Linked DNA regions of Cupriavidus necator. The protein of the gene in region 1 binds, or shares a complex with, the protein of each later gene. Links are inferred from orthologs where the notes say so. Each region holds a gene or a part of one and is shown in the gene's direction. Other genes may lie near its edges.

Region 1 (2,959 bases):
TGCCCGAGCTTCACCGAACTGGCCCGCGAAGGCCACGACGTCGAGCGCTTCAACCTGCTGCACCCGACCGAGACCCCGCGCGAATCGCACGTGGCCAAGAGCCTGAAGTCGGCCCGCGGCCCGGTGATCGCCTCCACCGACTACGTGCGTGCGTTTGCCGAGCAGATCCGTCCGTTCGTGCCGCGCCGCTACGTGGTGCTGGGCACCGACGGCTTCGGCCGCTCGGACACGCGCGAGAAGCTGCGCCACTTCTTTGAAGTGGACCGCTACTGGGTCACGCTGGCCGCGCTCAAGGCGCTGGCCGACGAGGGTGCGATCGGCCGCGACAAGGTTGCCGAGGCCATCAAGAAGTACAACCTCGACCCGAACAAGCCCAACCCGATGTCGGTCTGATCCGGCAGCCAGCACCAACCCCCGCAGTACGGCAACGCCGTGCCGCGGGCGCCCCGGCCAGAGCCCGGACGGCGCCTTGCGGCATGGCGGCGTGACAGAAGCGGGCGGCGAAGGTAATCTCGCCGCTTGCGGATGTCGCGCGTGCCGGCCTGCCCAGGAGACACTGAATGAGTCAAGCGATTGAAATCAAGGTGCCGGATATCGGCGACTATGACGCCGTTCCCGTCATCGAAGTGCATGTGAAACCCGGCGACAGCATCAACGCGGAAGACGCGCTGGTGACGCTGGAATCGGACAAGGCCACCATGGACGTGCCCTCGCCGCAGGCCGGCGTGGTCAAGGACGTCCGCATCAAGGTGGGCGACAACGTGTCCGAAGGCTCGGTGCTGGTGATGCTGGAGGCGGCCAACGAGCCCGCCGCCGCACCTGCCCCTGCTGCCGCAGCACCGGCGCCGGCCGCCGCAGCCCCCGCACCGGCTCCTGCCCCCGCAGCAGCCCCAGCCGCGGCCCCGGCCGCTGGCGGTGGCGGCACCATCGAAGTCAAGGTGCCCGATATCGGCGACTACGACGCCGTGCCGGTCATCGAAGTCCACGTCAAGGCGGGCGACACCATCAACGCCGAAGACGCCGTGGTGACGCTGGAGTCCGACAAGGCCACCATGGACGTGCCGTCGCCGCAAGGCGGCGTGGTCAAGGAAGTCAAGGTCAAGGTCGGTGACAACGTCGCCGAAGGCACGCTGCTGCTGATCCTGGAAGGCGCCGCCGCAGCAGCCGCCCCGGCAGCTGCCGCCGCGGCACCGGCTCCGGCTGCCAGCGCGCCCGCACCGGCACCGGCCCCCGCAGCCGCCGCCCCGGCACCGGCCGCAGCACCTGCTGCCGCGCCGGCCGCCGCTGGCGTAACCGGCAAGGCCGCCCACGCCAGCCCCTCGGTGCGCAAGTTCGCACGCGAGCTGGGCGTGGACGTGTCGCGCGTGCCGGGCACCGGCCCCAAGGGCCGTATCACCCAGGAAGACGTGCAGGGCTACGTCAAGGGCGTGATGAGCGGCCAGGCCGCCGCGCCCGCACAGGCCGCCGCGGCTGGCGCCGGTGGTGGCGAGCTCGGCCTGCTGCCGTGGCCGAAGGTCGATTTCACCCGCTTCGGCGAGGTCGAAAGCAAGGCCCTGTCGCGCATCAAGAAGATCTCGGGTGCCAACCTGCACCGCAACTGGGTCATGATCCCGCACGTCACCAACCATGACGAAGCGGACATCACCGAGCTGGAAGCCTTCCGCCTGCAGCTGAACAAGGAAAACGAGAAGTCCGGCATCAAGGTGACGATGCTGGCGTTCATGATCAAGGCCACGGTGGCGGCGCTGAAGAAGTTCCCGAACTTCAACGCGTCGCTCGATGGTGACAACCTCGTGCTGAAGAAGTACTTCAACATCGGTTTTGCCGCCGACACCCCGAACGGCCTGGTCGTGCCGGTGATCAAGGACGCCGACAAGAAGGGCGTGCTGGAGATCAGCCAGGAAATGAGCGAGCTCGCCAAGCTGGCCCGCGACGGCAAGCTCAAGCCGGACCAGATGCAGGGCGGCTGCTTCTCGATCTCTTCGCTGGGCGGCCTCGGCGGCACATACTTCACGCCGATCATCAACGCGCCGGAAGTGGCCATCATGGGCGTGTGCAAGTCGTACCAGAAGCCGGTGTGGGACGGCAAGCAGTTCGCCCCGCGCCTGACGCTGCCGCTGTCGCTGTCGTGGGACCACCGCGTCATCGACGGTGCCGAAGCGGCGCGCTTCAACACGTACTTCGGGCAACTGCTGGCGGATTTCCGCCGCATCCTGCTGTAAGCGGGGTTGCGCCGGGCGGGCAGGCCGACGGCCTGGCCTGCCCGGCGCACCACGCGCAACCGGGAGCGAGCCATGACTACCTGCGTGGTCGTGAGGAAGGGCGCCGAGGTGGCCATCGCGGCAGATGCGCTGGTCACCTTTGGCGACACGCGCCTGTCGCGCGCCTACGAGCGCAACCAGAAGGTGTTCCCGGTAGGCGACGGCTTCATCGCGCTGGCCGGGACCACCGCGCACTTCCCGGTCATGCGCACGCTGCTGGCGGGGCTTGGCGAAGAGTGCCGGCTGGGCTCGCGTGATGACGTGTTCCGCACCTTCCTGAAGGTGCATGAGAAGCTGAAGTCGGACTACTTCGTCAACACCAAGGAAGACGAGGACGATCCCTACGAGTCGTCGCAGATCGTATGCCTGATCGCCAATCCGGCGGGCATCTTCGGCGTCTACTCGTACCGCGAGGTGTTTTCGTTCGACCGCTTCTGGGGTATCGGCTCGGGCCGCAACTACGCGCTGGGCGCGATGCATGCGGTCTATGACCGGCCGGACCTGGATGCGGGCGAGATCGCGCGCATCGGCGTCGATGCGGGCGTGGAGTTCGACAAGAGTTCGGCGGGGCCGATCGAGGTGCACACCGTGCGGCTGCACGAGGGTGACACCGCGCCGGCACCGCCGGCTGGCGGTGCCACGGGCGGCAATCCGGCAACCGGCAGTACGGCACCCGACAGCGCGGCAACCAACAACGA
Region 2 (2,981 bases), on another replicon or contig:
GCCCTCGGCCAGGAAGCCATCGGCGTGGGCGTGGCCTTTGCGATGCGGCCCGAAGACGTGCTGGTGCCCTCGTACCGCGACCACGCGGCGCAGTTTGTGCGGGGCGTCACGATGGCCGAGAGCCTGCTCTACTGGGGCGGCGACGAACGCGGCAGCGGCTTTGCGGCGGCGCCGCATGACTTTGCCAACTGCGTGCCGATCGGCACCCAGGTCTGCCACGCGGCCGGCGCCGCCTATGCGTTCCAGCTGCGCGGCGAGCCGCGCGTGGCGGTCTGCCTGCTGGGCGACGGCGGCACCTCCAAGGGCGATTTCTATGAGGGCATGAACATGGCCGGCGCGTGGCACGCGCCGCTGGTGATCGTGATCAACAACAACCAGTGGGCAATCTCGATGCCGCGCAGCGGCCAGACCGCGGCGCAGACGCTGGCGCAGAAGGCCATTGCCGCCGGCATCCCCGGTGAGCAGGTCGACGGCAACGACGTGGTCGCGGTGCGGCACCGCGTCGGCGAGGCCATCGCGCGCGCGCGCGACGGCGGCGGCCCGGCGCTGATCGAGGCCATCACCTATCGCCTGGGCGACCACACCACCGCCGACGACGCCTCGCGCTACCGCGACGAGGCCAGCGTCAAGGCGCACTGGCAGGAAGAGCCGCTGCTGCGGCTGCGCACGCACCTGCTGGCGCTGCACGCGTGGGACGCGGCGCGCGAGGAAGCGCTGGTCAAGGCCTGCTCACAGCAGGTGGCGCAGGCCGTGGAGACTTACCTGGCCGTGCCGCAGCCGGACCCGGCCGCGATGTTCGACTGCCTGTACGCAACCATGCCGGCCGAATTGCAGGCGCAGCTGGAGATTGCCCGGCGCTTCCTGGCGCCGCACGGATAACCAGCAAACCCTGCGCCTTCACCTGGCGACCACAGCGAGCGAACCATGGCGGAAATCAATCTGGTCGAAGCAGTCAACCTGGCGCTGGCCCATGCGCTCGAGCACGATCCCGATGTGCTGCTGCTGGGCGAGGATATCGGCGTCAATGGCGGCGTGTTCCGCGCCACCGCGGGCCTGCAGGCGCGCTTTGGCGCGGCGCGCGTCATGGATACGCCGCTGGCCGAAGGCGGCATCGTCGGCGCGGCGATCGGCATGGCGGCAATGGGGCTCAAGCCGGTGGCCGAGATCCAGTTCACCGGCTTTATCTACCCCGCGGTCGACCACATCATCAACCACGCCGCACGCATGCGGCATCGCACGCGCGGGCGCTTGTCATGTCCGATGGTGGTGCGCTCGCCGTGCGGTGCCGGCATCCATGCACCCGAGCATCATTCCGAAAGCCCGGAGGCGATGTTCGCGCATATGCCCGGCATCCGCGTGGTGGTGCCTTCATCGCCCGCGCGCGCGTACGGGCTGCTGCTGGCGGCCATCGCCGATCCGGACCCGGTCATCTTCCTCGAACCCACGCGGCTGTACCGCCTGTTCCGCCAGGAAGTGGCCGACGACGGCGCCGCGCTGCCGCTGGACACCTGCTTCACGCTGCGCGAAGGCAGCGACATCACGCTGGTGAGCTGGGGCGCGATGGTGCAGGAGACGCTCGCCGCCGCGGACGCACTGGCAGGCGAAGGCGTGACGGCCACGGTCATCGACGTGGCCACGCTCAAGCCGCTGGACATGCAGACCATCCTGGAATCGGTGACGCGCACGGGCCGCTGCGTGATCGTGCACGAGGCCCCGCGCACCGCCGGCTTCGGCGCCGAGATCGCGGCGCAGCTGGCCGACGCGGGCCTCTACTCACTGGCCGCGCCGGTGCAGCGCGTGACCGGCTTCGACACCGTGGTGCCGCTGGCGCGGCTGGAATACACCTACCTGCCTGGCGTCGCCCGCATCGTCGACGCGGCGCGCAAGGCGATGGCAGCGTAATGCGAGAGTTGCCGACGATAGGCAAGGAGTGCCGATGAGAATCTTCAAGCTGCCCGACCTGGGCGAAGGCCTGCAGGAGGCCGAGATCGTGACCTGGCACGTCAAGACCGGCGACACCGTGGCCGCTGACCAGCCGCTGCTGTCGGTGGAGACGGCCAAGGCCATCGTGGAAATCCCGTCGCCCTATGCAGGCACCATCGCCAAGCTGTTTGCGCAGCCCGGCGATATCGTCCACCTGGGCGCGCCGCTGGTCGGCGTCGAGGGTGCGGGCGAGGATGCCGACGCCGGCACCGTGGTGGGCTCGGTCCAGGTCGGCACGCACGTGGTCAATGAAGCCGCGCCCGCGGGCTCCGCGGCACCCGCCGCGGCCATGGCCGCCCGCGTCAAGGCCACGCCGGCGGTGCGCGCGCTGGCGCGCCGGCTCGGGGTGGACCTGGCAATGGCCACGGCATCGGGCCCCGAGGGCGTCGTCACCGCCGCCGACGTGGAGCGGGTAGCCAGCACGCTGGCCGAACTGGGCACGCCGGAACAGCTGCGCGGCGTGCGCCGGGCGATGGCGCAGAACATGGCGCGTGCACAAGCCGAAGTGGCCGCCGCCACCGTGATGGACGACGCCGACATCCACGCCTGGCAGCCCGGCGCCGATGTCACCATCCGGCTGGTGCGCGCCCTGGTGGCCGGCTGCCGCGCCGAACCCGGCCTCAATGCCTGGTACGAAGGCCAGACCGCCCGCCGCCACGTACTGAAGAAGATCGACGTCGGCATCGCGGCCGACCTGCCCGAAGGCCTGTTCGTGCCGGTGCTGCGCGACGTCGGCAACCGCGATGCCGCAGACCTGCGCCACGGCCTGGACCGCATGCGCGCCGACATCCGCGCGCGCACCATCGCGCCGGAGGAGATGCGCGGCAACACCATCACGCTGTCCAACTTCGGCATGATCGCGGGGCGCTATGCCGCGCCAATCGTGGTGCCGCCGACCGTGGCAATCCTGGGTGCGGGGCGCGTGCGCGAGGAAGTGGTAGCAGCCGGCGGCGTGCCGGCGGTGCACCGGGTGATGCCGCTGAGCCTGACCTTTGACC

The links. Proteins that work in one complex are often made in the same cells at the same time.
Region 2: the proteins of aceF (region 1) and I6H87_RS30020 are in contact, whole or in part, in a crystal structure (PDB 1W85), measured with the Geobacillus stearothermophilus proteins. The link is inferred for Cupriavidus necator from one-to-one orthologs. Residues at the interface, in WP_033016211.1 of Geobacillus stearothermophilus: Val129, Ile130, Ala131, Met132, Pro133, Arg136, Lys137, Arg157; in WP_033016213.1 of Geobacillus stearothermophilus: Ile282, Leu283, Ser284, Leu285, Glu286, Phe325.

Annotation. Positions count from the first base shown.
Region 1 is NZ_CP066018.1:21,071-24,029, reverse strand. The notes cover bases 1-2,891. They hold aceF (dihydrolipoyllysine-residue acetyltransferase), read left to right. Parts: upstream 1-560; coding sequence 561-2,222; downstream 2,223-2,891. Other genes in these bases: I6H87_RS00115 (Ntn hydrolase family protein), read left to right, coding at 2,295-2,891; aceE (pyruvate dehydrogenase (acetyl-transferring), homodimeric type), read left to right, coding at 1-393. Outside these bases: more of I6H87_RS00115, read left to right, coding at 2,892-2,959. UniProt on the Bacillus subtilis protein: The pyruvate dehydrogenase complex catalyzes the overall conversion of pyruvate to acetyl-CoA and CO(2).
Region 2 is NZ_CP066019.1:2,457,760-2,460,740, forward strand. The notes cover bases 1-2,913. They hold I6H87_RS30020 (alpha-ketoacid dehydrogenase subunit beta), read left to right. Parts: upstream 1-924; coding sequence 925-1,902; downstream 1,903-2,913. Other genes in these bases: pdhA (pyruvate dehydrogenase (acetyl-transferring) E1 component subunit alpha), read left to right, coding at 1-879; I6H87_RS30025 (dihydrolipoamide acetyltransferase family protein), read left to right, coding at 1,937-2,913. Also shown: more of I6H87_RS30025, read left to right, coding at 2,914-2,981. UniProt on the Bacillus subtilis protein: The pyruvate dehydrogenase complex catalyzes the overall conversion of pyruvate to acetyl-CoA and CO(2).